DNA from 2 places in the Geobacillus sp. C56-T2 genome. Region 2 is predicted to be linked to the other one. Evidence: a T-box and tRNA genes for the amino acid it is inferred to sense, from the RefSeq annotation. Region 2 holds a T-box; the other holds one or more tRNA genes.
The links. A T-box is a leader RNA that pairs with one kind of tRNA and senses whether it is charged. The one in region 2 lies ahead of alaS (alanine--tRNA ligase), so its partner is inferred to be a tRNA-Ala.
Positions count from the first base shown of each region.

Region 1: it has a tRNA-Ala gene. The T-box ahead of alaS (alanine--tRNA ligase) is inferred to sense a tRNA for this amino acid. The anticodon was not compared.

Region 1 covers NZ_VJWB01000001.1:28,091-42,897, reverse strand. The annotation lists gene rsmI (16S rRNA (cytidine(1402)-2'-O)-methyltransferase) at 1-676, opposite strand, end outside; gene GC56T2_RS00205 (tRNA1(Val) (adenine(37)-N6)-methyltransferase) at 731-1,480, opposite strand; gene yabA (DNA replication initiation control protein YabA) at 1,537-1,854, opposite strand; gene GC56T2_RS00195 (PSP1 domain-containing protein) at 1,916-2,743, opposite strand; gene holB (DNA polymerase III subunit delta') at 2,758-3,750, opposite strand; gene tmk (dTMP kinase) at 3,831-4,460, opposite strand; gene GC56T2_RS00180 (aminotransferase class I/II-fold pyridoxal phosphate-dependent enzyme) at 4,477-5,919, opposite strand; gene GC56T2_RS00175 (sigma factor G inhibitor Gin) at 6,216-6,422, opposite strand; rRNA gene rrf (5S ribosomal RNA) at 6,584-6,700, opposite strand; rRNA gene GC56T2_RS00165 (23S ribosomal RNA) at 6,959-9,889, opposite strand; tRNA gene GC56T2_RS00160 (tRNA-Ala) at 10,064-10,139, opposite strand; tRNA gene GC56T2_RS00155 (tRNA-Ile) at 10,150-10,223, opposite strand; rRNA gene GC56T2_RS00145 (16S ribosomal RNA) at 10,573-12,130, opposite strand; gene GC56T2_RS00140 (pro-sigmaK processing inhibitor BofA family protein) at 12,722-12,985, opposite strand; gene GC56T2_RS00135 (YaaL family protein) at 13,270-13,521, opposite strand; gene recR (recombination mediator RecR) at 13,545-14,141, opposite strand; gene GC56T2_RS00125 (YbaB/EbfC family nucleoid-associated protein) at 14,151-14,477, opposite strand; gene dnaX (DNA polymerase III subunit gamma/tau) at 14,500-14,807, opposite strand, start outside.
Region 2 covers NZ_VJWB01000001.1:2,490,432-2,505,238, reverse strand. The annotation lists gene GC56T2_RS12550 (YczE/YyaS/YitT family protein) at 1-555, shown strand, start outside; gene cymR (cysteine metabolism transcriptional regulator CymR) at 566-982, shown strand; gene GC56T2_RS12540 (cysteine desulfurase family protein) at 1,175-2,317, shown strand; gene mnmA (tRNA 2-thiouridine(34) synthase MnmA) at 2,334-3,449, shown strand; gene GC56T2_RS12530 (tetratricopeptide repeat protein) at 3,567-4,229, shown strand; gene recD2 (SF1B family DNA helicase RecD2) at 4,246-6,603, shown strand; gene GC56T2_RS12520 (PRC-barrel domain-containing protein) at 6,629-7,102, shown strand; gene GC56T2_RS12515 (hypothetical protein) at 7,118-7,309, shown strand; gene GC56T2_RS12510 (YrzQ family protein) at 7,322-7,456, shown strand; gene GC56T2_RS12505 (AI-2E family transporter) at 7,575-8,636, shown strand; T-box leader at 8,683-8,907, shown strand; gene alaS (alanine--tRNA ligase) at 8,955-11,591, shown strand; gene GC56T2_RS12495 (IreB family regulatory phosphoprotein) at 11,660-11,926, shown strand; gene ruvX (Holliday junction resolvase RuvX) at 11,930-12,346, shown strand; gene GC56T2_RS12485 (DUF1292 domain-containing protein) at 12,364-12,660, shown strand; gene mltG (endolytic transglycosylase MltG) at 12,767-13,858, shown strand; gene GC56T2_RS12475 (O-methyltransferase) at 14,130-14,774, shown strand; gene GC56T2_RS12470 (peptidase U32 family protein) at 14,783-14,807, shown strand, end outside.

The DNA.
Region 1 (14,807 bases), 2.5 Mb from region 2:
CGCGAATGTCCGCCGTCTCCACCCAAGCAACTGCCTCGCTCAAATCGCCGCGGATAAACTCTTCAAACCGTTTCGTCAGCTCACGGCCAATGGCGATGCGCCGCTCGCCAAACACTTCGTACATCAGGGCGAGCGTTTCCTTCAAGCGGTGAGGGGCTTCATAAAAAATAAGCGTCTCCGTCGCCGCCTGTAACGATTGCAGCTGTTCCCGCTTCTCTTTTTTTGCCCGCCCCAAAAAGCCGACGAACAAAAAGCGGTCCGTCGGCAGTCCTGAGGCGACCAATGCGGTCAAAGCTGCATTGGGGCCGGGAAGCGGAACAACGGAACAGCGCTCGGCGAGCGCCGCCGCGATCAGCTCATACCCCGGATCGGAAATACCCGGCATGCCCGCATCGCTCACCAACGCGACCGTTTTTCCTTCTTTCAACCATTCGACAAGCTGCCGGCCGCTGGCGTACTTATTATGCTCATGATAGCTCACCAGCGGCGTATGAATGTCGAAATGGGCGAGCAGCTTTTTCGTCTGCCTCGTGTCCTCCGCAGCGATCACATCCACCTCCCGCAGCGTTCGTACCGCACGAAACGTCATATCTTCCAAATTGCCGATCGGCGTCGGAACGACATACAGCGTTCCCTGTTTTGACGATTCGGCAAAACTATTTTGTCGCCAAAGCATCCTGTTCCGCCCCTTTACCATCGTGATGAAAGACCGCCCGTCAATCGAGCCCGTTTACGGAATGATGCCGGATAAGATCCCCTTGATCTCCTCAGTATATTCATTATCCTCGCCGTAAACGACCAGCGGTGGCAGCACTTTTACATCCGGACTCGCATCTTTCGTTCCTTCGATTAAAATCATGTTGGCCTCTTTCCCGGCTTTTGGATAAACAAAACGAAGCCTCTTTGGTTCCAGCCGGTATTGGCGCATCAACGTCACCAAATCAAGAAGACGCCCCGGTCGATGGACGAATGCCGCCTTGCCGCCTTGCTTCAACAACTGGCTGCTGATACGAACGACGTCTTTCAATGTACAATAAATTTCGTGGCGAGCAATGGCCATATGTTCATTTTTGCTGAGCTCATCTTTGCCGACCATCGGAAAATACGGCGGATTGCACGTAACGACATCATATCGGCTGTAACCGATGCGTGACGGCGCCTCTTTAATGTCGCCATGAATGATGTGAATGCGATCTTCCAGCCCGTTGTACCGCACGCTTCGCCTCGCCATGTCGCAAAGCCGCTCCTGGATTTCCATGCCGATGATCGTCCCTTTTGTCCTCCGGCTCAACAACAACGGGATGACCCCATTGCCGGTACATAAATCGACAATCTCTCCCTTTTGAATCGGCATATAGACAAAATGGGCGAGCAGGACGGCATCAAGGGAGAAGGAAAATACGGATGGACTTTGAATGATGCGGAGCTCCTCATTGAACAAATAATCGAGCCGTTCATCTTCGCGCAGTTCCACCGTCATACATCTTCCTCCATTGAAAAAATAACCTTTCCAAAGCGGAAAGGATGGCGTTGCTTTTATTTTTTGTTTAAAAACGACAAACAAAACAAACAATCACCATCTGTGCGGACACTTCCATAATGGACATGGCAAATGTGGAATCCCTCTTGGTAAAGGCGAGCTAAATTGTCATATCCTTCACCAATGTCGATCAACTTTTTGCCATGTTTCGCCCCTTTCCGCCTTCCCTCTTCCCACGCCTCCGACAGCTCTTCGAGGCGCCGGCGCAAATGGGCATTTTCGATCTGGAGCTGATGGTTTTCCTCCAACAGCTCCGCAACCCGTTGTTTCAACTGCACAAGCTCGCGGTAAAAATGGCTGAGCTGCTCTTCCATGTTCGTTACCGATTGAAACACTTCCTGTTTATCTACTTTTTCCACATGGCCCCACCCCAACTTAATCTGCCGCTCGAATGGACAGCGTTCCGTTCTTCATCAACTCATCCAGCGTATACTCAACAACCCGGCCGTGTTCCGGCAGTTCGATTTGCAGCACCCGCTCTAAAATGTTCAAACCGACCACTTTGCCAAACCCGTACGGTGTCTCGACGTATTCCCCTAAATCCGGGAGCTGTTCTTTCGCCGTTTCATACTCTTCGCTCTCGTATTTCAAACAACACATCAACCGTCCGCACAATCCGGAAATTTTCGTCGGATTGAGCGACAAGTTTTGGTCTTTGGCCATTTTGATCGACACCGGCTCAAAATCGCCAAGAAATGTCGAGCAGCAAAGCATGCGGCCGCACGGTCCGATGCCGCCGAGCATTTTCGCTTCATCGCGCACCCCGATTTGCCGCAATTCGATGCGCGTACGGAAAATCGATGCCAAATCTTTCACCAGCTCGCGAAAATCAACCCGTCCGTCTGCCGTGAAGTAGAAAATCACTTTATTGCGGTCAAACGTGTATTCCACATCGACAAGCTTCATTTCCAGCCCATGCTCTTCCACTTTGCGCAAGCAAATATCATACGCTTGCCGCGCCGCCTTTTTATTTTCTTCCACGATCCATTTGTCTTTTTCATTCGCAACACGAATCACCTTTTTAAGCGGCAGCACAATATCGTTTTCATCGACTTGTTTATTGGCGATAACGACTTTGCCATACTCAATCCCGCGAGCCGTTTCGACAATGACAAATTCGCCGACGGGAATGACAAAATCGCCTGGATCAAAATAATAAATTTTCCCCGCTTTTTTAAAACGGACGCCGACGACTGTATACAACCGTTCTCCCTCCTTTACCGCTTTAATTGAAGAGCGAGCTGCTCGACAAGCAGCACCGTGCTCATATTCGTTGTATGGAAACGCGCCTTCGCTTGCAAAATGGCTTCCATGCCGTCCAAAATCCGACGCTGCGGGCAAGTGAGCGCCCATTGCTGCAAACGTTCAAGTTGGTCGCTGTATAACAAGCCGTCCGTCTGTCCGGCCTGAATATGCAACAAATCGCGATACAGATAGAAAAGCAACTGAAGTCCCAAGTCAAGCTGGTGTTTTTCGGAAAAATGTGGAATCCAGCGGTCATTCACGAAAAACAGCAGCTGTAGCTCCGGTTTGCTGAGCATCTCGTATAATTGTAGCACTACTGTTCGAGCCTCGGCAAACCAACGATCTTGGCTGAGCGCCAACGCCTCGTCATCGCTGTTTGTCAAATGGGCAGCAAGCAATGCCAACGGCAACGGCACCCCCTCGCCGACAAGCTGATCGGCGAGTTCCGATGGCGGCAACGGCCGAAACGAAAGCACTTGGCAACGGGAAATCACCGTTTCTAGCAGGCGGTGATATTGCTCGGTCAGCAACACCGCCACCGTTCCCGGATGCGGTTCCTCTAAAAACTTTAGTAGGCTGTTGGCGGCGCTTGTCGTCATTTGTTCAGCGTGCTCCACAATGTACATTTTTTTATCCGACTCGACCGCCGTTTTTGTAAACTCTCGCTGCAGCCATTCAATTTGTTCTTTTTTGATCGTTTCCCCATCCGGACTGATCACCCGCACATCGGGATGATTGCCTGAATCGATGCGACGGCAGTTGCGGCATTGAAAACATGGAAAGACGCCAGACGGGGACAGGCAAAACAAACTTTTGGCCAACAGAAGGCTCGCCGCTTTTTTTCCTGTCCCTCGCCGCCCTTCAAACAGATAGGCGTGGGAGATCCGTCCCTTTTCAAGCCCGCTTTGCAGCATTTTCGCCACGACAGGCTGCCGCTTCGCTAACTGTTCCCACCGCATCGTCATCACTCTTTTCCCCTTTTTCACTTTCTATTCTATCATGTCCGCTCATCATCATCACGACCGGATTCATGGAAATCACGCTTTCATCTTCCTTTCAGGCGAGCGAGCACCACTGCTGCCGTTTCAGCGAAAACATCATCAAGCGAGCGGCTCGCATCAATAACAACGATCCGATCGGCAAATCGCTCAACCAACCGCCGATACCCTTCCCTTACTTTATCATGGAAAGACAACGCCTCAAGATCAAGCCGATTGACCTCTCTCGCGTTGTGTCGAATTCGCTCGAGTCCAATGCGCGGATCAAGATCAAAGTAAATCGTCAAGTCCGGCATATACCCGTCAATGGCAAACTCGTTGATTTTCCATACTTCTTCGATGCCAAGACCGCGGGCAAATCCTTGGTAAGCAAGAGAGCTGTCAACGAACCGGTCACAAAGAACGATGCACCCGGCTTCAAGCGCTGGAACAATCCTTTCCAGCAAGTGCTGCCTTCTCGCTGCCGCATACAACAGCGCCTCCGTGCGTCCATCCATTTCCGTGTACTCGCGGTTTAAAATGAGCGAACGAATCGCCTCGGCGATGCGGACCCCTCCAGGCTCTCTCGTTGTTAAGACCGCCATTCCCTGCTCCCGCAAAAACCGTTCGAGTTTGCTGATTATCGTCGTTTTCCCGGCCCCCTCCGGCCCTTCAAACGAAAAAAAGCATCCGTTCATCGTCGTCGCCTCCTTTCTACCCTTCCCATTCGTATACAACGAGCTTCCCTTCCCGGAGCTGGCTTCCTCCTTGCCAATGCGCTCGATGGCGGAGAAGTTCACGAATTTGCGCAATATGGATCGAACCGACCTGCTCCCCAATCCAAATGAGCGGCACCCCCGGAGGGTATGGGATCACCGTTTCCGCCGCCACACACCCTTCCGCTTCCTCTAAAGACACTGCCTTTTTCCGTGCATGACGCAATTTCTCGTACGAAACGACACTTGACAATGGCGAATCGGACAACATGAACGAACCAAACGTCGGCTCCTCGCCTGTGGGCAATTGCCGCCATGCCCGCCTCATTCGTTCTGCTGCTTCACGAAGACGCCCTGTCGCCGCCAACGGACAAACAAGCAACACATTGAACGGATCAGCCAGCTCGGCAAACACTCCTTGACGCTCGAGCTGTTGCTGCAGTTCATACCCTGTCAACCGACAGCGCGTCTGCACCGTCACCTTTAACAAATCGGTCTGCACGCCAGACTGCTGCGATGACACCACGGCCACTCCATCGATGTCATCTATGACAGCCTTCAATTCTTCCACTTCAGCAACGATCGCCGCCACATCGTCTTTCGTAAGTTCCGCCACATAGTTTCGCGCTAAGTCAAGCGACGCCATAATCGGATAGGACGGGCTGCTTGACTGAAACAGTTGCAAAAAATATTTCAACCGCTCGATATCAACCTGTTCACTGTTCACGTGCAAAAAAGCCCCCATCGTCATGGCGGGCAGCGTTTTGTGCGCCGATTGTACGACGATATCAGCGCCGCATGCCAACGCTGGTTTAGGAAACGGGCAACCGGCGACAAAGTGGGCGCCATGAGCCTCATCCACCAGTACAGGAATGCCCCGGTCATGAGCCAAGCGGACAATCTCTGTCAAATCAACGGCCATTCCATAGTAATTCGGGTTGGTCAGCACAAGGGCAACCGCATCGCTATGCAACGCCAGCGCTTCTTTGATGAGATCGGTGCGAACGTGGGAGGCGACACGCACATGGCTGTCAACTTCCGGTGAAAGAAGAACTGGAGTCGCTCCCATCAGTTGCAGCGCATGCATAATTGACTTATGGCAGTTGCGTTGCACAATCACTTTCTGTCCCTTTTCCCGACATACAGCGGCGATCATAGCCAAATTTCCTGCCGTTGATCCGTTCACAAGAAAAAACGTCTCCCGGGCGCCATACAGCTCAGCTGCTAACGCCTGCGCCTCGGCAATGACCGACTCCGGATGATGCAAATCATCAAGGCCAGCAATCTCCGTGGCATCCAATGCCAATAACGGCAGAAACATAGTCTTCGCTTGTTTTGCGAACACCGTCCCATATTTATGGCCCGGCACATGGAAGGAAACCGGACGCTGTGTCCAATGATGCATGAGGGCATCATATAAAGGCGTTCGTGACTGATCCATCATCAACCTCTTCCTTTTCATCTAAAAACATGAAATGCATCATCTTTCCCGTCTCCCGCTTTGATCAACAGGGACACTTCTTAGAAGAAAACAAGAGCGGCCGTACTTTTCTCAAAAAACGTTCGCGACCACGTTTTGTTCTCTATGCTAGCCGAAAATGACCGACCAAGGCACCGTTTTCTCAAGAAGAAACCGTTCTCGCCAAAGAGGAACGAGGGTGAATACTAAGAATAATAGTAACAAGTCTAGTACGCCCATACAAGAAAAATAGGCCTGATACACAAAACAGGCCCTTGTTATGAATAAATTTTCGATATGAACATTTTTCGCAGCTGCTGCACATAAAATGAATAATTCGGATCATCGGGATCCGTCTGTACGATCGCCTTGTTGCAATCTAGACAAAGAAAATGGCCGAAAAGAAAAATGCCTTCCTTTTTTTCCTGTTCACATACAAGGCAAACCGCCTCACGCTGATTTCCGCCTGCCGCCGACGCTCTCACACTCTCCACCTCCCATCCTCTATGTTTCCCCCATTTCTACCGTTCTATACTGCTAGCAGTTGAAAATAGTAGTTGAAAAGATACGTTACCTTGATTTCTCACGTTCCTGTAAAAACAAAAGCAGCTCATTGCTTGTTGTGTGCAATGAGCTGCCTTCAATTGCCTAGCAGCGACCTACTCTTGCAGGGGCGCTGGCCCCAACTACCATCGGCGCTGGAGGGCTTAACTTCCGTGTTCGGGATGGGAACGGGTGTTTCCCCTCCGCTATCACCACTAGGCAAGCTATTCCGTTTTTCATCAATCATTATACCAGAAAATTAATTCCTGTCAAGAAGGAACTCATTCCTTCAAAACTAGATAACCGTCGGAAGAAGCCGCATTTCGTCCGGTCTAGCTCCGGCCGCCTGCGCTTTTCTATTGTCCAGTTCCAGCGCCTAGCTCTCTTCTGCCAAATAACCTTCCCCCTCGGGGCGCGAGCGCCCCTGCGGGTGAAGAACATTTGGCTTCGAGAGCGAAACACGGCGCTTCCACTTTTCTAGGTTAAGCCCTCGATCGATTAGTATCCGTCAGCTCCACGTGTCGCCACGCTTCCACCTCGGACCTATCAACCTCGTCATCTTCGAGGGATCTTACTCGCCTAACGCGATGGGAAATCTCATCTTGAGGGGGGCTTCACGCTTAGATGCTTTCAGCGCTTATCCCGTCCGCACATAGCTACCCAGCGGTGCCCCTGGCGGGACAACTGGTACACCAGCGGTGCGTCCATCCCGGTCCTCTCGTACTAAGGACAGCTCCTCGCAAATTTCCTACGCCCGCGACGGATAGGGACCGAACTGTCTCACGACGTTCTGAACCCAGCTCGCGTACCGCTTTAATGGGCGAACAGCCCAACCCTTGGGACCGACTACAGCCCCAGGATGCGATGAGCCGACATCGAGGTGCCAAACCTCCCCGTCGATGTGGACTCTTGGGGGAGATCAGCCTGTTATCCCCGGGGTAGCTTTTATCCGTTGAGCGATGGCCCTTCCATGCGGAACCACCGGATCACTAAGCCCGACTTTCGTCCCTGCTCGACCTGTCCGTCTCGCAGTCAAGCTCCCTTGTGCCTTTGCACTCTCCGAATGATTTCCAACCATTCTGAGGGAACCTTTGGGCGCCTCCGTTACCTTTTGGGAGGCGACCGCCCCAGTCAAACTGCCCACCTGACACTGTCTCCCACCCCGCTAAGGGGTGCGGGTTAGAATTTCAATACCGCCAGGGTGGTATCCCACCGTCGCCTCCACCGAAGCTGGCGCTCCGGCTTCTTAGGCTCCCACCTATCCTGTACAAGCGATACCAAAATTCCATATCAGGCTGCAGTAAAGCTCCACGGGGTCTTTCCGTCCTGTCGCGGGGAACCTGCATCTTCACAGGTAGTATAATTTCACCGGGTCTCTCGTTGAGACAGCGCCCAAGTCGTTACACCTTTCGTGCGGGTCGGAACTTACCCGACAAGGAATTTCGCTACCTTAGGACCGTTATAGTTACGGCCGCCGTTTACTGGGGCTTCGGTTCGCACCTTCGCTTCCGCTAAGCGCTCCCCTTAACCTTCCAGCACCGGGCAGGTGTCAGCCCCTATACGTCGCCTTTCGGCTTCGCAGAGACCTGTGTTTTTGATAAACAGTCGCTTGGGCCTTTTCACTGCGGCTCTTCCAGGCTCTTCACCCGAAAGAGCACCCCTTCTCCCGAAGTTACGGGGTCATTTTGCCGAGTTCCTTAACGAGAGTTCTCCCGCGCGCCTTAGGATTCTCTCCTCGCCTACCTGTGTCGGTTTGCGGTACGGGCACCTCTTCCCTCGCTAGAGGCTTTTCTTGGCAGTGTGAAATCGGGGACTTCCGGATCCAATCCGTCGCCATCACAGCTTGGCCTTCCGGCCAGCGGATTTGCCTACTGGCCAGCCTCACTGCTTGGACAGGCTCTTCCAGCCGCCTGCTCGCCCTATCCTCCTGCGTCCCCCCATCGCTCAAACGGGAAGGAGGTGGTACAGGAATCTCGACCTGTTGCCCATCACCTACGCCTTTCGGCCTCGGCTTAGGTCCCGACTAACCCTGAGCGGACGAACCTTCCTCAGGAACCCTTAGGCTTTCGGCGCAGAGGATTCTCACCTCTGTTTTCGCTACTCATACCGGCATTCTCACTTCTAAGCGCTCCACCAGTCCTTCCGGTCTGGCTTCTCTGCCCTTAGAACGCTCCCCTACCGATGACCAACGGTCATCCCGCAGCTTCGGCGGCACGTTTAGCCCCGGTACATTTTCGGCGCAGAGTCACTCGACCAGTGAGCTATTACGCACTCTTTAAATGGTGGCTGCTTCTAAGCCAACATCCTGGTTGTCTTCGCAACTCCACATCCTTTTCCACTGAACGTGCACTTGGGGGCCTTAGCTGGCGATCTGGGCTGTTTCCCTCTCGACCACGGATCTTATCACTCGCAGTCTGACTCCCGGGCATAAGTCGTTGGCATTCGGAGTTTGACTGGGTTCGGTAACCCGATGAGGGCCCCTAGCCCAATCAGTGCTCTACCTCCAAGACTCTTACACCCGAGGCTAGCCCTAAAGCTATTTCGGGGAGAACCAGCTATCTCCAAGTTCGATTGGCATTTCACCCCTACCCACACCTCATCCCCGCACTTTTCAACGTGCGTGGGTTCGGGCCTCCAGCCGGTGTTACCCGGCCTTCACCCTGGACATGGGTAGATCACCTGGTTTCGGGTCGACGACGACGTACTCCTGCGCCCTGTTCAGACTCGCTTTCGCTGCGGCTCCGCCTCTTCGGCTTAACCTCGCACGCCATCGTCACTCGCCGGTTCATTCTACAAAAGGCACGCCATCACCCATGAACGGGCTCTGACTACTTGTAGGCACACGGTTTCAGGTTCTCTTTCACTCCCCTTCCGGGGTGCTTTTCACCTTTCCCTCACGGTACTGGTTCGCTATCGGTCACTAGGGAGTATTTAGCCTTGGGAGATGGTCCTCCCTGCTTCCGACGGGATTTCCCGTGTCCCGCCGTACTCAGGAGCCGCTCGGGAGGGAACGAAGTTTCGACTACAGGGCTCTCACCTTCTCTGGCCGGCCGTTCCAGACCGGTTCGTCTACCCCGTTCCTTTCTCACTCCCATAGTGAGCGGTCCTACAACCCCAAGAGGACTCGCCTCTTGGTTTGGGCTGTTCCCGTTTCGCTCGCCGCTACTCAGGGAATCGCTTTTGCTTTCTTCTCCTCCGGGTACTAAGATGTTTCAGTTCCCCGGGTGTGCCCTCCATGCCCTATGGATTCAGGCATGGATACTGCCCCATTACGGACAGTGGGTTCCCCCATTCGGACATCTCCGGATCGACGCTTGCTTACAGCTCCCCGGAGCGTTTCGGCGTTTGCCCCGTCCTTCATCGGCTCCTAGTGCCAAGGCATCCACCGTGCGCCCTTTCTAGCTTAACCTACAGCGTCTCGGCTTCTTCCTTATTGTCTAGCTTCGGCGCCTAGCTCTCTTCTGCCAAATAACCTCCCCCCTTGGGATGCAAGCATCCCTGCGGGTGAAGAACATTTGGCTTCGAGAGCTAACCGCGGCGCCTCCGCTTTTCCGGTTATCTAGTTTTCAAGGAACGATGGGAATGGTGGAGCCTATCGGGATCGAACCGATGACCTCCTGCGTGCAAAGCAGGCGCTCTCCCAGCTGAGCTAAGGCCCCTTCATCGAGATGGGCCTAAGTGGACTTGAACCACCGACCTCACGCTTATCAGGCGTGCGCTCTGACCAGCTGAGCTATAGGCCCATAACCAATATCGTTGTGTCGAGGAATCATGCTCCCTCAAAACTAAACAAAACCACAAGCGCCTCTGTGTGAACGATCCATCGTTGTCTTGCTTCCGCTTTTCATACTGTCTAGCTCCAGCGCCTGGCTCTCTTCTGCCAAATAACCTTCCCCCTCGGGGTGCAAGCACCCCTCTGGGTGAAGAACATTTGGCTTCGAGAGCCGATCGCGGCGCTTCCGCTTTTCGTACTGTCTAGCTCCGGCCGCCATCGGCTTGCGACGCTTCGGTCCTGCTGCGGCGGCATAGCCTCCTCGCAGGCCCTCCAGTGCGTTTCGCCGATTGGCGGGCGGCCTTCGCTTTTCCCCTTAGAAAGGAGGTGATCCAGCCGCACCTTCCGGTACGGCTACCTTGTTACGACTTCACCCCAATCACTTGCCCCACCTTCGGCGGCTGGCTCCCGTCAGGGTTACCGCACCGACTTCGGGTGTTGCAAGCTCTCGTGGTGTGACGGGCGGTGTGTACAAGGCCCGGGAACGTATTCACCGCGGCATGCTGATCCGCGATTACTAGCGATTCCGGCTTCATGCAGGCGAGTTGCAGCCTGCAATCCGAACTGAGAGCGGCTTTTTGGGATTCGCTCCCCCTCGCGGGTTCGCTGCCCTTTGTACCGCCCATTGTAGCACGTGTGTAGCCCAGGTCATAAGGGGCATGATGATTTGACGTCATCCCCACCTTCCTCCGACTTGTCGCCGGCAGTCCCTCTAGAGTGCCCAACCGAATGCTGGCAACTAGAGGCGAGGGTTGCGCTCGTTGCGGGACTTAACCCAACATCTCACGACACGAGCTGACGACAACCATGCACCACCTGTCACCCTGTCCCCCCGAAGGGGGAACGCCCAATCTCTTGGGTTGTCAGGGGATGTCAAGACCTGGTAAGGTTCTTCGCGTTGCTTCGAATTAAACCACATGCTCCACCGCTTGTGCGGGCCCCCGTCAATTCCTTTGAGTTTCAGCCTTGCGGCCGTACTCCCCAGGCGGAGTGCTTATCGCGTTAGCTGCAGCACTAAAGGGTGTGACCCCTCTAACACTTAGCACTCATCGTTTACGGCGTGGACTACCAGGGTATCTAATCCTGTTTGCTCCCCACGCTTTCGCGCCTCAGCGTCAGTTACAGGCCAGAGAGCCGCCTTCGCCACTGGTGTTCCTCCACATCTCTACGCATTTCACCGCTACACGTGGAATTCCGCTCCCCTCTCCTGCACTCAAGCTCCCCAGTTTCCAATGACCCTCCACGGTTGAGCCGTGGGCTTTCACATCAGACTTAAGGAGCCGCCTGCGCGCGCTTTACGCCCAATAATTCCGGACAACGCTCGCCCCCTACGTATTACCGCGGCTGCTGGCACGTAGTTAGCCGGGGCTTTCTCGTGAGGTACCGTCACCGCGCCGCCTTGTTCAAACAGCGCTCCTTCGTCCCTCACAACAGAGCTTTACGACCCGAAGGCCTTCTTCGCTCACGCGGCGTCGCTCCGTCAGGCTTTCGCCCATTGCGGAAGATTCCCTACTGCTGCCTCCCGTAGGAGTCTGGGCCGTGTCTCAGTCCCAGTGTGGCCGGTCACCCTCTCAGGCCGGCTACGCATCGTCGCCTTGGTGAGCCGTTACCTCACCAACTAGCTAATGCGCCGCGGGCCCATCCGCAAGTGACAGCCAAAGGCCGCCTTTCAACCAAAGACCATGCGGTCTTCGGTGTTATCCGGTATTAGCTCCGGTTTCCCGGAGTTATCCCGGTCTTGCGGGCAGGTTGCCCACGTGTTACTCACCCGTCCGCCGCTGACCCAACCAGAGCAAGCTCCGATTCGGTCCGCTCGACTTGCATGTATTAGGCACGCCGCCAGCGTTCGTCCTGAGCCAGGATCAAACTCTCCAATGAAAGTTGATTGGCTTTGTAAGCTTCGGCGCCGACACCAAACGTGTCAAGCGGCCTCCGCTTTTCGTATTGTCTAGCTCCAGCGCCTGGCTCTCTTCTGCCAAATAACCTTCACCCTCGGGGTGCAAGCACCCCTCCGGGTGAAGAACATTTGGCTTCGAGAGCCAATCACGGCGCTTCCGCTTTTCGTATTGTCTAGCTTCGGCCGCTATCGGCTCGCGACGCTTCGTGTCCCGCTGCGGCGGCGACAGCCTCCTCGCGGGCCTCTCAGCGCGTTTCGCCGATAGGCAAGCGGCCTCCGCTTTTCGTATTGGCTCTTGGGTTTTGTTTAGTTTTCAAGGAGCATGAACGATATCATCTCGCACACTTTTATTATTATAGACATCCATCAAGTCATTGTCAAGACGTTTTTTGTCGACAGCGACGTTATTTAATATACCTAACAATGACCAAAAAGTCAATGGTTTTTTATAAAAAAAATGACGTCCCTAAAAAAGTAAGGAGACGTCTCTTTCTCTCCATCACAAAACGATTCGTGTTCAATCGTTTCTTTATATTGGATTTTGCCCTTTCGCTACAAGAATGGCTTTTCTCCTACAAAATATACTGATCAATGACAATCAACGCTGCTGCTCCGGGAAGACCGAGAAACCCGCAAATGAGTGAAGTGATGAAATTGATCGGTATATGAACGCTGAACTGTCCACCGATGGCATTGATGACAAACAATGCAAGCGCGCCGACGAGCAGCCGAACGGCAGCGTAACCGATCAAGCGGAGCGCTTTAAGGCGGGCGCCAACAATCAGCAGCATCGTGATGAATACCAATAACAAAGGAATCACAACATTTGGCTCCAAAGACTCAACCCCCTTTTTTCTACGCTTGTACTACAAACGTATGAACAGCGGGGGAAAAAAGAACAAAAAATATAGCGAAGGGCACATCCTTTTCATCAGAAGGAAGGTTTGAGAAACACTGTTGGAAAGTGGTATTTCTCCTTCAATCACCGGCCTTCCATGGTTTCAGGCGTTTCTAACCCCTCGGCTGCATTTCAGCTCTAGTAGTGGGCGCTCAAAGCCGTCTAACCGGAAGAAACCATCACCAACGATTTCCACACCGACATCACCGGCCTCTCCTATGCTCAGCGACGAACCGCTCCGCGCATAGGATGGAACCGATGGACGTTTGTCACGCGGCGGTGCTTTGCCTCGCGGAGAAGAAACAAATATTTGGCCTCGGCAAGTTGCAGCGCGCTCCACACTTCTGGTGACGGGTCGACGCTTTTTTCGATGAGCTGCTTTTGCTCGAGCCATTCGTCTCTTGCCTTTTGCAGTTCAGCTAGCAGCTTTTCATCAAACTGTCTCTTTAGTTTCCCCTTTCGCCGCCAAAGCAAATCGATCCCCACCTTCTTTCTCTCTATAGTTCGCGACGCCCTTCCAACGCCTTTGACAGTGTCACTTCATCCGCATATTCCAAATCACCGCCAACAGGCAAGCCATGAGCGATGCGAGTCACTTTAATCCCCGTTGGCTTCAACAGGCGCGAGATATACATCGCTGTTGCTTCTCCCTCAATGTTTGGGTCGGTTGCCAAAATGACTTCTTGAATCGTTTCGTCCTGCAACCGCGCCAATAGTTCGGCGATTTTAATATCTTCCGGACCAATGCCTTCCATTGGGGAGATTGCACCGTGCAAGACGTGATATAAGCCGTTGTATTCTTTCATTCTCTCCATGGCGATGACGTCTTTCGGATCCTGTACGACACAAATCGTTGTTCGATCCCGGCGCTCATCTTTGCAAATGTAGCAAGGATCGCGATCGGTGATATGCCCACAAACCGTGCAGTAACGAATCTGTCTCTTGACGTCAACGAGCGCTTTGGCAAATTCAAGCACGGTATCCTCTTTCATGGCTAACACATGAAAAGCTAGGCGGGCAGCCGTTTTTGGGCCGATCCCGGGCAGTTTCATAAAGCTATCAATCAGTTTGGATAGCGGTTCTGGATAATGCATCGTATCCCCCTAGAACAATCCTGGAATGTTAAGCCCTTTTGTAAACTGCCCCATCATATCATTGGCCAGTTCATCCGCTTTTTTGAGGGCGTCGTTTGTCGCTGCTAAAACCAAATCTTGCAGCATTTCAATGTCATCCGGATCGACCACTTCTTCTTTAATGTTTACCTGTAAAATTTGTTTATGGCCGTTGGCGATCACGGTTACCATGCCGCCCCCGGCTGTACCTTCCACTGTTTTTTCCGCCAGTTCTTCCTGCGCCTTTTGCATTTCTTTTTGCATTTTTTGCATTTGCTTTAACATTTTTTGCATATTGCCCATTCCGCCACGCATCATTTTCACATCCTCCTTTGGTCGGTTATTCTTTCATTTCGATCAATTCCTCGCCAAACAGCCGCTTTGCCTCAGCGATCAACGGCTCCTCCTCGCTTTTTTCCGCTTTGGCTTCTTTGTTGCGGATAAACTCTTCCCTTATTTTTCCCCATTCCTCTTCCGGGATAGCGATCATTTCAAAGCGCCGATGAGTCAGTTCAAACAAAATGGCTTCAACGTTTTCTTTGACCGAGCTTGCTGGATCTGTTGCCATCTTGCAATGGATTTCATATTTAAATTTTAACACAAATGCCGAGGCATTTGCCGCAACGGGCTCGCTTTCTTGCAGGAGAG
Region 2 (14,807 bases):
GTTGGCTGTGCGCCATGGGATGTCCTTCATATTGGTTTAGAGCGAACATTTGGCCTGACGGTCGGGACGTGGTCGATCATCGTTGGGATGGTGGTGCTTGCGGCTTCGGCGCTGCTTGTCAAGCGGAGACCGCAGCTTGGCGCCTTCCTCAATATGGTCACTGTCGGCGTTTTGATTGACGTGTGGATGATGATCCCACCGCTGAAAACGCCGCCACAACTGCTTGAACAATATGCGATGCTGCTAGTCGGCATCGTCGTGTCCGGCTACGGCATGGGGCTATATATTTCCGCCGACGTCGGCGCCGGTCCGCGCGACAGTTTGATGCTCGCCTTGACCGAGTTGACCGGATGGAACGTGGCATACATTCGCGTGATGATGGAAGCGCTCGTGTTGCTTGTCGGCTGGCTGCTTGGCGGTCCAGTGTCGTTTGGCACGTTTCTTTTTTGCGTCACAATCGGTTCGGTCGCCGGTTTGGCGCTGCCGCAATGCCGGAAAATGGCCGACCGCTTGTTGGGAGCCGCCAACGTTCGGGCGCAAGGGTTAAGTCGTTAGGGGGGATATGATGAAGATTTCAACCAAAGGCCGTTACGGATTGACGATTATGATTGAACTGGCGAAAAAGTACGGCGACCGTCCGATTTCGCTCCGCTCGATCGCCAAGGCCAACAATTTGTCCGAGCATTACTTGGAGCAACTGGTGACGCCGTTGCGCAACGCCGGGCTTGTCAAAAGCATCCGCGGGGCGTACGGCGGTTACGTATTGGCCGAGCATCCGGCAAAAATTACGGCCGGTGATATTTTGCGCGTGCTTGAGGGGCCGCTCACCCCGGTCGAGGAACTCGAAGAGGAGGAGCCGGCGAAGCGCGAGCTGTGGATCCGCATCCGCGATGCGGTCGAGGAAGTGCTCGACAGCACAACGCTTGAAGATTTAGCGAAGTATAGCGACGGGGATGAAGGGGCATACATGTTTTATATTTAACCATTGATCAAGCGGTCGCATGTCATCAACCGCGAGCGGATGACATGGACGTGTTTTTCATATTTACACCTTCATGGCCAAGCCTCGCCGTTTGCCGCAGCGGGCGGTTTCCCCAACGGGCGGAAGCCGCTCGGGTAAGGGACGGCCGCTGTGGGCGGAAGAGGTTCGGGCGACAAGAAAGGAGAATGACCGTTGGAACGGATTTACTTGGATCATGCCGCGACGTCTCCCGTTCATCCGGATGTGGCGGCTGGCATGATTCAGTCGATGACCGAACAGTTCGGCAATCCGTCAAGCATCCATTATTTTGGCCGGCAGAGCCGCCGGGCGTTGGACGAAGCGAGATCAGCCATCGCCCGCAGCCTCGGGGCGAAAGAGACGGAAATCGTGTTTACAAGCGGCGGGACGGAAGCGGATAACTTTGCGCTCATCGGAACGGCGATGGCCAATCGCAGCCGCGGCCGCCATCTCATTACGACCGCTATTGAGCATCACGCCGTTTTACGCGCTTGCGAACATTTACAAAAGCAAGGATTTGATGTGACGTACTTGCCAGTTGATGAACACGGGCGCGTGTCGGTTGAGGACGTGAAAGCCGCGCTCCGTGATGACACGATTCTCGTTTCGATCATGTTTGCCAACAACGAAGTCGGCACGATTCAGCCGATCCGTGAAATCGGCGCCCTGCTTCGCGACCACCCGGCGTATTTTCATACCGATGCCGTGCAGGCGTACGGGCTGATCCCGATCGATGTGAATGAGTACGGCATCGATTTGTTGTCGCTTTCGAGCCATAAAATTAACGGTCCGAAAGGCAGCGGTGCCTTGTATGTTCGCGAGACGGTCCGCATCACACCGCTTCTTTTCGGCGGCGAGCAGGAGCGGAAACGGCGCGCCGGCACAGAGAACGTCCCGGGCATCATCGGCTTGGCGCGGGCGGCGGAAATCGCCGAGCGGACGAGGGAAGAGAAGCAGAAGCAATACGCGGCTTGGCGCGAAGCGATGTTGACGATTTTTCGCTCCTCCGGCCTTGATTTCATCGTCAACGGCAGCGAAGACGGCCTGCCGCATATTTTCAATGTTGCTTTTCCGGGAACGAACGTCGAATCGCTGCTCGTCAATTTGGATTTGGCGGGCATCGCCGCGTCCAGCGGGTCAGCGTGCACGGCGGGGTCGATCGATCCGTCCCACGTGCTTGTTGCCATGTGCGGAAACGAGTCGGAGCGCATCCGCTCGTCCGTGCGTTTTAGCTTCGGACTCGGCAATACAACGGAGCAAATTGAGCGGGCGGCGGAAGAAACGGTGAAAATTGTGAAGCGGCTCACAAAACGATGAAGAGGGGGTGAAGCGCATGAACAAAGCGCCGCATGAAACGCGCGTTGTCGTCGGCATGTCCGGCGGGGTCGACTCGTCAGTCGCTGCGCTATTATTAAAAGAACAAGGATATGATGTGATCGGCATTTTTATGAAAAACTGGGATGACACCGATGAAAACGGCGTTTGCACGGCGACTGAGGATTACGAAGACGTTGTGCGCGTCTGCAACCAAATCGGCATCCCGTACTATGCAGTCAACTTTGAAAAGCAATATTGGGACAAAGTGTTTACGTATTTTTTGAACGAATACAAAGCGGGCCGCACCCCGAACCCGGATGTGATGTGCAATAAGGAGATTAAATTCAAAGCGTTTTTGGAACACGCCATGTCGATCGGTGCCGATTACGTCGCCACCGGCCATTACGCCCGCGTCGAGTTTCGCGATGGCGAATATAAAATGCTCCGTGGAGCTGACCCGAACAAAGACCAAACGTATTTTTTGAACCAGCTCGGCCAAGCCCAACTGTCAAACGTGATGTTTCCGATCGGCCACTTGCACAAAGCGGACGTGCGCCGGATCGCGAAAGAAGCCGGGCTGGCTACCGCAGGGAAAAAAGACAGCACCGGCATTTGCTTTATCGGTGAGCGCGATTTTAAAGAGTTTTTAAGCCACTACTTGCCGGCCCAGCCGGGAGTGATGAAAACGCTCGACGGCGAGGTGAAAGGGCGGCATGACGGGGTGATGTATTACACGATCGGCCAGCGCCACGGCCTTGGTATTGGCGGCAGCGGCGAACCATGGTTTGTCGTCGGCAAAAATGTGCGTGAAAACGTGCTGTATGTCGCCCAAGGATTTGAAAACGACTATTTGTATTCGACCTCGCTAAAAGCGGTCGACGTCAACTGGGTGTCTGACCGCAAGCCGGAAGCGCCGTTCCGCTGCACGGCGAAGTTCCGCTATCGTCAGCCCGATGTCGGCGTGACGGTTCACCCGCTTTCAGACGGCAAGGCGGAAGTCGTGTTTGATGCGCCGGCGCGGGCGGTGACGCCGGGGCAGGCGGTCGTGTTCTACAACGGTGAGGAGTGCCTTGGCGGCGGCACGATCGATGAAGTGTTCCGCAACGGTGAAAAGCTTTGGTATGTCGGCTGACCGCTAAGCTGCCGCACCGGCGGTGAAAGCCCTAACCCGGCTTGGGGTTGGGGTGTTTTTGCAATTGCTCGAAAAAAACGAACGTATGTGCTAAACTATAGTCAGGAGGGATGAGCGGTGGCGGATTGGAATGAACAAGGGCTTGCGCATTTGCGCGCCGGGGAGTACGAAGAAGCGCTCCGCTGTTTTTCCAAAGCGGTGGACGATCGCCCGGACGACCCGGCCGGCTACATCAACGTCGGCACCGTGCTGGCCGCCGCCGGCGAAGAGGAGAAAGCGCTCGCTTTCTTCCAGCAGGCGCTTTGTCGCGATGAACGGGCCGCGGCCGCTTACTATGGCATCGGCACGCTCCACTATCAGCGCGGGCGGTTTGCCGAGGCGAAAGACATGTTTGAACGGGCCCTCGGGCTGGGGCTCGATGACGCCGACACGCATTTTATGCTCGGCATGTCGCTATGGCGGCTCGAGATGCCGCGGCTCGCTCTCCCGTATTTGCAGCGGGCTGCCGAATTGAACGAAGGGGATGCCGAAGCGTTCTTTCAGCTCGGCCTTTGTTTGGCGGCGCTCGACTACGTTGACGAGGCGAAGCGCTGCTTTGAAAAAACGTTGGCGCTAAAGCCGCACCATGCCGACGCCTGCTACAATTTAGGGGTCATTTATGCGAACAAGGACGAGCCGGCTGCCGCCCGCGATTGGTTCGCCGCCGCGTTGGAGGCGAAGCCAGACCACGTGCTGGCGGGGTATGGAAAGAAAATGATGGAAAAGCGGCTTTCGCCGTAAAGGCAGGGGATGGCTGTTGCAAGAGCAGCAAACGCTGGCCATTGAGGGGTGCACCTTTATTAAAGGAACGTGCATATCCGTCATTTTCCATAATGAAGAAACGCTTTACACCGTTGTCCGCATTCGCGTTGAGGAAACGAACGAAGCGCCGGTTGAAGAGGAAGTGATCGTCACCGGCCATTTCCCGCGGGTCAGCGAGGGAGACGTTTATGTGTTTTATGGTCAATTCCGCCATCATCCGCGCTTTGGCCGCCAGTATGCGGCGAGCCAGTTCCGCAAACAGCTTCCCAACACGAAAGAAGGAATCATTCAGTATTTATCAAGCGGCTTGTTTAAAGGGATCGGCAAAAAAACGGCTGCAGCCATCGCCGAAGCGCTCGGCGAGCAGGCGATTGCCGTGATTTTGCGCGATCCAGCGGCGCTCGAGCGCATTCCGAAACTGTCCAAACAAAAGGCCAAGCAGCTGTATGAAACGCTCCGCGCCCACGAAGGGCTTGAGCAGACGATGATCACCCTTGCTCAGCTCGGCTTCGGCCCCCAGCTGGCCATGAAAATTTACCAAGCGTACGGCGAGGAAGCGATCGAAATCATCCAAGCCAATCCGTATCAGCTCGTCGAAGACATTGAGGGGATCGGGTTCGGTCGCGCCGATGAGCTTGGGCGGCAGCTCGGCATTTCCGGAAGCCACCCGGCTCGGCTGCGCGCCGCTTCCTTGTTTGTCCTCGAGCAAGTTTGCCTGCAGGAAGGGCATGTGTACATGGCCGAGGAAGAGCTGGTCGGCCGCATTGCTGAACTGCTGGATGGCCGGCCGAGCGGGGCGGTCGACGGACAAGCCATTCAACGGACGCTGCTGATGTTGAGTGAAGAAGGAAAACTGGTCGTTGAGCAAGGCCGTTGTTATCTCCCGTCGCTTTACTTTGCCGAAAAAGGCATCGTTTCCAACGTCAAGCGGCTGCTCCGGCAAACGGCGGTGCCGTTTGCGGAATCGGAGTTTTTGCTGGCGCTCGGGGCGCTTGAAGAGCGGCTTGGCATGCAGTACGCGCCCCAGCAAAAAGAGGCGATTCAGCGGGCGCTTTCCTCCCCGTTGTTCATTTTAACCGGCGGTCCGGGCACGGGAAAAACAACGGTCATCAAAGGGATTGTCGAGCTGTTCGCCGCTCTTAACGGCTTATCGTTAGATCCGGCCCGCTACCAACAAGGTGAGCCGTTCCCGGTCGTGCTCGCCGCCCCGACCGGACGGGCGGCCAAGCGGATGAGCGAGGCGACCGGCCTGCCGGCGGCGACGATTCATCGGCTGCTCGGTTGGAACGGAGTGGAAGGGTTCAGCCGCGATGAACATGAACCGCTTGCCGGCAAGCTGCTTGTCATCGATGAAATGTCGATGGTCGACACATGGCTGGCTAATCAGCTGTTCAAAGCGGTGCCAAACGGCATGCAAGTCGTGCTGGTCGGCGATGAAGACCAGCTGCCATCCGTCGGGCCCGGCCAAGTGCTGAAAGATTTGCTCGAGTCCGGCGTCGTTCCTTCGGTGCGGCTGACAGACGTGTACCGTCAGGTGGAAGGCTCGTCGATCATCGAGCTCGCTCATGAGGTAAAGCGCGGCGCCGTGCCGCCCGATTTGACCGCGCCAAAGGCGGATCGCTCGTTTATTCGCTGCCGCGCCGGCCAAGTCGTGGATGTCGTCCGGCAAATCGCGGACAATGCGCGAAAAAAAGGCTTTTCGGTCAAAGATATTCAAGTGCTCGCCCCGATGTACCGAGGCCCGGCCGGCATTGATCGGCTCAATAAAGCGCTTCAAGAGCTCTTCAATCCGCCATCCGCCGGGAAGCGGGAACTGGCGGCCGGCGAGGTGGTGTACCGCGTCGGCGACAAGGTGCTTCAGCTCGTCAATCAGCCGGAAGACAACGTGTTTAACGGCGATATCGGCGAAGTCGTTGCCATTTTTTACGCGAAAGAGAACACCGACAAGCAAGACTTGCTCGTTGTCTCGTTTGACGGCGTGGAAGTGACCTACACCCGGCAAGAGCTGTCGCAAATCACCCATGCGTATTGCTGCTCTGTGCATAAAGCGCAAGGAAGCGAATTCCCTATCGTCATTTTGCCCGTCGTGAAAAGCTACTATCGGATGTTGAAGCGGAACTTGCTGTATACGGCGGTGACAAGAAGCAAACAATTTTTGATTTTATGCGGCGAAGAGGAAGCGTTTCGGGCTGGCGTCGCCAAGCAGAGCGACGGGGTGCGGCGGACGGCGCTGGCGGAAAAGCTGACGGCGGCGATGGCGCCGGTTGTCGAAGTCGAACTGCCGCTTGAGGATGCGAACGTCGGAATGGAAAACGTTACGCCGTATGACTTTATGAGCGATGAGTCAAGCTAAAGGTGGCTGGAAAGGTGGGAGAGCGATGCGAACGTTTTCCGACATGAAAGGTCTTCCCATTTACGAACAAGCGACAGGGAAAAACGTCGGAACGATCGCGGATGTTTGGTTTACCAGCCACGGCACGGTGCAAGGGTTTGTTGCACAACAGCGCGGCTTGTTTGGCCGCCGCCGCTATTTGCCGCTTGCGGCCGTGCGAGCGCTGCAAAACGATCGAATGCTCATCGACGACGCGCGAAGTTTCCAGCCCTTGCCTTCCTCTGACAGCGGCCACTCTCTTTACGGTGAACGAGGCATCGCCGGCAGCATGGTTGTCGCCGCCGACGGGACGACGATCGGATTGCTAGATGATGTATATTTCGACGGGCAATTGGGCAGAATTGATGGATACGAGATCAGTGAGGGATTTTTTTCCGATTTGACAGAAGGAAAGAAGCGAATGCAGCTTGCCCCGTTCACGGCGAAAGAAGGGGTTGTGATGGTGGACACAACAAAGTAAGGAGAGTGGCTGTCGGTGCTCATTTGCCCGAACTGCAAACGAAAAAATTTAGGAAAAATCGGCGTCAACCAATATTATTGCTGGGATTGTTTCATCGAGCTTTCCGTCTCGAAAGGAGTCATTCATGTCCATCAAGTGGAGGAGGACGGGACGTTAAGCTCTCTCGATGATTTGTTCGACGATTATGAGCGCACGATTCAACTTTAGGGGGGGACAGTCATGAACCGGACGATGACATCGCTGTTGGCTGTCGGGTTAGGTGTCGCCGCGTATCAGTTGGCCCAGCGCAACAACTGGATGAACGGGCGCACGATGCGAAAAATGCGCCGCCGCTTGATGCAGGCGATCCGCTGACGGCGTTGCCGCCCTCGCCTTGCGCGGGGGCGGTGCTTTGTGATTGTCAAATAGTGCTAAAGCGCTAAAGGCATATTCCCGCCCGCATCCCCTACACTAAACGGTAGGAGGTGTGGTGATGGGGGAGCAACAATGGCAGTCGTTCTTCCGCATCGGCAAATGGCTGTTGGTGACGGCGATCGTCTATTTAATCGTCCGGATGAAAAGCGTTTGGTGGCCGGTGATCGATTTTGCCGCCACGGTGTTGACGCCGTTTTTGCTGGCGGCGTTTATCACGTATTTGCTGCACCCGCTCGTTGAATATCTTCATGGCAAAGGGGTGCCGCGGGCGCTTGCCATTTTGCTCATTTATTTGCTGTTTTTTGGCTCGGTCGGCTACGGCTTGTACCGCGGCATTCCGGTTTTGATCGCCCAGCTGCGCGCGTTGGACGAACAGCTGCCCTCGCTGATGAATACATATCGCCAATGGGTGCGCCACATTCACGATGAAACATCGACATGGCCGATGGAAGTGCATACGCGGGTGGAAACGATGCTCGCTGAGCTGGAGCAGGCGGCCGCCTCCGCTGTCGAGATGGCGATTCGCGCCATGAAATCGCTGATCAGCTCGGCGGCGACGTTCGTGCTGATCCCGTTTATTGTGTTTTACATGCTCAAGGACGTCGAGGTGCTGAAAAAAGCCGTTTGGTATTTGACGCCAAAGCGGTGGCGCGAACCGGGGCTGGCGTTTTTACAAGACGTTGACGAGTCGCTCGGCGGCTACATCCGCGGCCAGCTCTTTGTCTGCGCGGCGATCGGTTCGGCCGCGGCGCTCGGATTGTGGCTTGCCGGCATGGACTATCCGCTTTTGCTTGGGCTCATCATCGGGATGACGAATATCATTCCGTATTTCGGGCCGCTGATCGGCGCCATTCCGGCCGCCATTTTAGCGGCGACCGTATCGCTCAAAATGGTCTTGGTGGTGCTGGCCATCATTTTCGCTTTGCAGTTTTTAGAAGGCAACGTGTTGTCGCCGCTGATCGTCGGCAAAAGCGTGCACATGCATCCGCTTGTCATTATGCTCGCGCTGTTTGCCGGCGGTGAGCTTGCCGGCGTGCTCGGCCTCATTCTTGCCGTTCCGACGGCGGCGGTGCTGAAAGTGGCCATCATCCATTGGAAGGAGCGCTATGCCTTGCATTGACAAACGAGCGGTGCTTGTCTATAATTTTTCAATGTAAAAGCGAATACATAACGCGATGACGGATCGAGTATGTTGCAGTCCATCTTAACGCGCGGGCTCGCGCACAGAGAGGAATTTCCGCGGCTGAAAGAAATTCCAGATGAAGGGCAACAGAAGGCTAATCCGGAGCGCAGGCAAAACCTGACGCAAGGCTGCGTTACGGCCAAAGAGGTGATGGGCGTTTTTCGCCCATAAACAGGGTGGTACCGCGAGCACAACTCTCGTCCCTGCAGGGGATGGGAGTTTTTTTATATAAAAAGGCGAAAGGGGAGGATCATCATGAAAAAGCTGACATCTGCCGAAGTGCGGCGCATGTTTTTGCAGTTTTTCCAAGAAAAAGGCCATGCGGTTGAACCGAGCGCTTCGCTCATTCCTGTCGACGATCCGTCATTGTTATGGATCAACAGCGGCGTCGCGACGTTGAAAAAATACTTTGACGGGCGCATCGTTCCCGAGAATCCGCGCATTTGCAATGCGCAAAAATCGATCCGCACCAACGATATCGAAAACGTCGGGAAAACCGCGCGCCACCATACGTTTTTTGAAATGCTCGGCAACTTTTCGATCGGCGATTACTTCAAGCGGGAAGCGATCCACTGGGCGTGGGAGTTTTTAACGAGCGAAAAGTGGATCGGTTTTGATCCGGAACGGCTGTCCGTCACCGTCCATCCGGAGGACGAGGAAGCGTACAACATTTGGCATAACGAAATCGGCCTGCCGGAAGAACGGATCATCCGCCTCGAAGGAAACTTCTGGGACATCGGCGAAGGCCCGAGCGGTCCGAACACGGAAATTTTCTACGACCGCGGCGAGGCGTTCGGCAACGATCCGAACGATCCGGAGCTGTACCCGGGCGGGGAAAACGACCGCTATTTGGAAGTATGGAACTTAGTGTTTTCACAGTTCAACCATAACCCGGACGGCACGTACACGCCGCTGCCGAAGAAAAACATCGACACCGGCATGGGGTTGGAGCGGATGTGCTCGATTTTGCAGGACGTGCCGACGAACTTTGAAACCGACTTGTTCTTGCCGATCATCCGCGCTACCGAACGAATCGCCGGCGAGCGGTATGGCGACGATCCGGACAAAGACGTCGCCTTTAAGGTGATCGCCGACCATATTCGCGCCGTGACGTTTGCGATTGGCGACGGGGCGCTGCCGTCGAACGAAGGGCGCGGCTATGTATTGCGCCGTCTGCTCCGCCGCGCGGTGCGCTACGCGAAACAAATCGGCATTGACCGCCCGTTTATGTACGAGCTCGTGCCGGTTGTCGGCGAAATTATGCACGACTACTATCCGGAAGTGAAAGAAAAAGCCGATTTTATCGCTCGCGTCATCCGCACGGAAGAAGAGCGGTTCCACGAAACGCTTCATGAGGGGCTCGCCATTTTGGCGGAAGTGATCGAAAAGGCGAAAGCGCAAGGAAGCACCGTCCTTCCGGGGGAAGAGGCGTTTCGCTTGTATGATACGTACGGCTTCCCGCTCGAGCTGACGGAAGAGTACGCCGCCGAGGCAGGAATGACGGTCGATCACGCCGGTTTTGAGCGCGAGATGGAGCGCCAGCGCGAACGGGCCCGCGCCGCTCGCCAAGACGTCGATTCGATGCAAGTGCAAGGCGGCGTGCTCGGCGATTTGAAAGACGAAAGCCGGTTTGTCGGCTACGATGAGCTTGTTGCCTCGTCGACGGTCCTCGCCATCGTTAAAGACGGACGGCTTGTCGAGGAAGTGAAAGCCGGTGAAGAGGCGCAAATCATCGTCGACGTCACGCCGTTTTACGCCGAAAGCGGCGGTCAAGTCGCCGACCAAGGCGTATTTGAAAGCGAGACCGGGAGAGCGGTCGTCAAAGATGTGCAAAAAGCGCCGAACGGCCAGCACCTTCACTCGATTGTCGTCGAGCGCGGCGCGGTGAAAAAAGGAGCCCGCTATACGGCGCGCGTTGATGAGGCGAAGCGGGCGCGCATCGTGAAAAACCATACGGCGACCCATTTGCTTCATCAAGCGTTAAAAGACGTGCTCGGCCGCCATGTCAACCAAGCGGGGTCGCTCGTCGCTCCGGATCGGCTGCGCTTTGACTTCACCCATTTTGGCCAAGTGAAGCCGGACGAGCTCGAGCGCATCGAGGCGATCGTCAATGAACAAATTTGGAAGAGTACCCCAGTTGACATTTTCTATAAACCGCTTGAGGAAGCGAAAGCGATGGGCGCGATGGCGCTGTTTGGCGAAAAATACGGCGACATTGTCCGCGTCGTGAAAGTTGGCGACTACAGCCTCGAGCTGTGCGGCGGCTGCCATGTGCCGAATACAGCGGCCATCGGGCTGTTTAAAATCGTCTCCGAATCCGGCATCGGCGCCGGCACGCGCCGGATTGAAGCGGTGACCGGAGAGGCGGCGTACCGTTTGATGACCGAACAGCTCGCCATTTTGCAAGAGGCGGCGCAAAAATTGAAAACAAGCCCGAAAGAATTGAATGCCCGTCTTGACGGACTGTTTGCCGAACTGAAAGAGCTCGAGCGCGAAAACGAATCGCTTGCCGCTCGCCTTGCCCGTATGGAAGCGGAGCACCTCGCCCGCCAAGTCAAAGACGTCGGCGGCGTGCCGGTGCTGGCGGCGAAAGTGCAGGCGAACGACATGAACCAATTGCGGGCGATGGCCGACGATTTGAAGCAAAAACTCGGCACGGCAATCATCGTGTTGGCGGCGGTGCAAGGCGGCAAAGTCCAATTGATCGCTGCGGTGACCGATGACTTAGTGAAAAAAGGATATCACGCCGGCAAGCTCGTCAAAGAAGTGGCTTCCCGCTGCGGCGGCGGGGGGGGCGGACGCCCGGATATGGCGCAGGCCGGAGGAAAGGACGCGGACAAAGTCGGGGCAGCGCTTGATTACGTCGAAACGTGGGTCAAATCCATTTCCTAAATGGCGCGGATCGTGTACAATGGATGTAAGATGGAGGAATGGCCCGAATCAAGAGCGAGGTGGAGACGGTGAGCTCGTTTGATCAAACGATGCAGTTTCATTTTCCGGAAGAGCCGGCCGAAACGAACGTTCGCGAAGTGCTGCTGACGGTGTATGAGGCTTTGCAAGAAAAAGGCTACAACCCGATCAACCAAATTGTCGGCTACTTGTTGTCCGGCGATCCGGCTTACATCCCGCGCCATAACGACGCGCGCGCCCTCATCCGCAAAATCGAGCGCGACGAATTAATCGAGGAATTGGTGAAATTCTATTTACAGGGGCAACGAAAGGACTGACCGATGCGAACGTTAGGACTGGATCTCGGCACGAAAACGCTCGGCGTGGCGATCAGCGACGAGCTTGGCTGGACGGCTCAAGCCTTGGAGACGATCGCCATCGACGAAGAGCGCGGCGACTACGGCTTAAAGCGGCTGCGCGCCATCATCGACGAATATGGCGTCGATGCGATCGTTGTCGGCTGGCCGAAAAACATGAACGGCACGCTCGGGCCGCGCGCCGAAGCGAGCGAGCGGTTCGCCGCCAAGCTGCGCGAGGAGTTTTCTTTGCCGGTCGTGCTTTGGGACGAACGGCTGTCGACGATGGCCGCCGAACGGATGCTGATCGCTGCCGATGTCAGCCGGAAAAAACGGCGGAAAGTGATCGACAAAATGGCGGCGGCCGTCATTTTGCAATCGTACTTGGATAGGAAACGATGAAGGGGAGGCCAATCACAATGGAACATGGAGACCGCCATATTACCGTTGTCGACGAACAAGGCAACGAACAGCTCTGTGAAATTTTGTTTACGTTTAAATCCGATGATTTCGGGAAATCGTACGTGTTTTACTATCCGGTCAGCAAGGAAGCGGAAGATGAAAACGGCGAAACGGAAGTGCACGTGTCGGCGTTTATCCCTGCTGACGAAAATCAAGAAGGGGAACTGCTTCCGATTGAAACGGAAGAAGAGTGGGATATGATCGAAGAAGTGTGGAACACGTTTTGTGCTGAACAAGAAGATGAAGAGGAATGATCCGAAGCGGCTGCCTAAAGGCGGCCGCTTTTTTGTCGGAAAAAAGGGCGAGAGATGCAAAAACTTGTAGTATAATATGACCGATGGACGGGAAAGGAGGTGCGCTATGGGGGAAAAGCATTGGACAGGGAACGAGGGGCGGCGTGGGCGAAAACGGATGTTGATCGCAGGCAGCGTTTTGCTGGCGTTGGTTGTGTTGATCAGTGCCGGCAGCTTTCTATATATTCGCTTGGCGCTCAAGCCGGTCGATCCTCATGATCACACTCCGGTTCATGTCTCGATTCCTGTCGGTTCATCGGCGACAGAAATCGCAGAGCGGCTCGAACAAAAACGGCTCATTCGAAGCGCTAGCGTGTTTCGGCTTTATGTCCGTTGGAAACGCGAGTCCGGGTTTCAAGCCGGAGAGTACGAACTGACGCGGGCCATGCCGATGACGCGCATCATAGCGCTGCTGCAAACGGGGAAATCGTTGAAAATCGGTTTGAAATTGACGATCCCCGAAGGGTCGCAGCTTGTACAGATTGCCGATCTCATCGCCGCGCGAACGGGATACAAAAAAGAAGACGTCATGAAGCAGCTGAACGACCGCGCGTACATCGAGCAGTTAATGAAAAAGTATCCGCGTGTCATAACGAAAGACGTATTCCATCCGAACGTTCGTTATCCGCTGGAAGGTTATTTATTTCCAGCTACCTATGTATTTGCTGACAAAAAGCCGCCGCTTTCTGAGATCATTGAAACGATGGTCGCCAAAACGGCAGCGGTGCTTGCTTCGTACGAAGAGGAAAGAGGGGAACGGAAGCTGTCGCCGCACCAGCTGCTGACGCTTTCCTCTCTGATCGAAGAGGAGGCGACAGAAAAAGCCGACCGCAAAAAAATCGCCAGCGTCTTTTACAATCGGCTGCGCCTAGGCATGCCGCTGCAAACCGATCCGACGGTTTTATACGCGCTTGGCAAACATAAAGCGCGCGTGTTTTACAAAGATTTAAAAGTTGATTCGCCATACAATACGTACCTTCATAAAGGGCTGCCGCCGGGGCCGATCGCCAACGCAGGCGCGATGTCGATTGAAGCGGCGCTTGAGCCGGCGCAAACCGATTATTTGTATTTTTTAGCCACCCCCGCAGGCGATGTCATTTTCACGAAAACGCTGGCCGAGCACAACCGGGAAAAGGCGAAGCATATTGGGAAACGATAGTGCAAAACGGAAGTTGCTGGCGAGTTAGGCGAAACGGTTTCGCTTTTCCGCCGAGTTATGGTAAGATAAAGAAAGTTGAACAGGGAACGATAAGGGTCCGGTAGCGGCTCTTATTTGGAACGGATGGGCGCAGCACCTCGGGCCGCCGCTTGGCCCGGGGCGGGCGCTTTTCCGTTTGTTGATGGCAAGGAGCACAAGCCCGACGTTCGCTGCTTTATTTTCGCGACGGGGCGGGCGCTTTTCCGCTTGTTGATGGCAAGGAGGGTTCCGTTTGCTGACTGATGAGGTCGTTTCGTATTTGCAGCGGCTGCGGCCGGCGTTGGATGCGGATGTGGAACAGATTGAGCGCGAAGCCCGCGAACAGCGGGTGCCGATCATGGATTCGGTGAGCATCGAAACGATGTTGTTCGTGCTCAAGCTCGCGAGGCCGCGCCGCATTTTAGAAATCGGCACGGCGATCGGCTATTCGGCGATCCGGATGGCAAAAGCGCTGCCGGAGGCGCACATTGTAACGATAGAAAAAGACCGGGAGCGGTATGAGCGCGCCCGTTTTTATATGGAAAAGACCGATTGCGCCCAGCGAATTGAAGCGGTGTGGGGCGACGCCTTGACGGTGATGGAGAAGGTGGCGTCGGCCGCGCCGTTTGACGCGTTGGTGATCGATGCCGCCAAAGGGCAATATGAGCGCTTTTTTACGCTCTATGAGCCGTTTCTCGCTGAAGGCGGCCTCGTCATTACCGACAACGTGCTGTTTAAAGGGCTTGTCGCCGCCGAAACGCCCGCGGACAATAAGCGGCTTTGGAACCTCGCCCAAAAAATTCGCCGCTATAATGAGTGGCTGATGGCCCGGGGCGATTATGACACCGTCATCATTCCGGTCGGCGATGGGCTCGCGATATCGAAAAAAATGAGGTGAACGAGAAAATGAAAAAACCGGAATTGCTCGTCA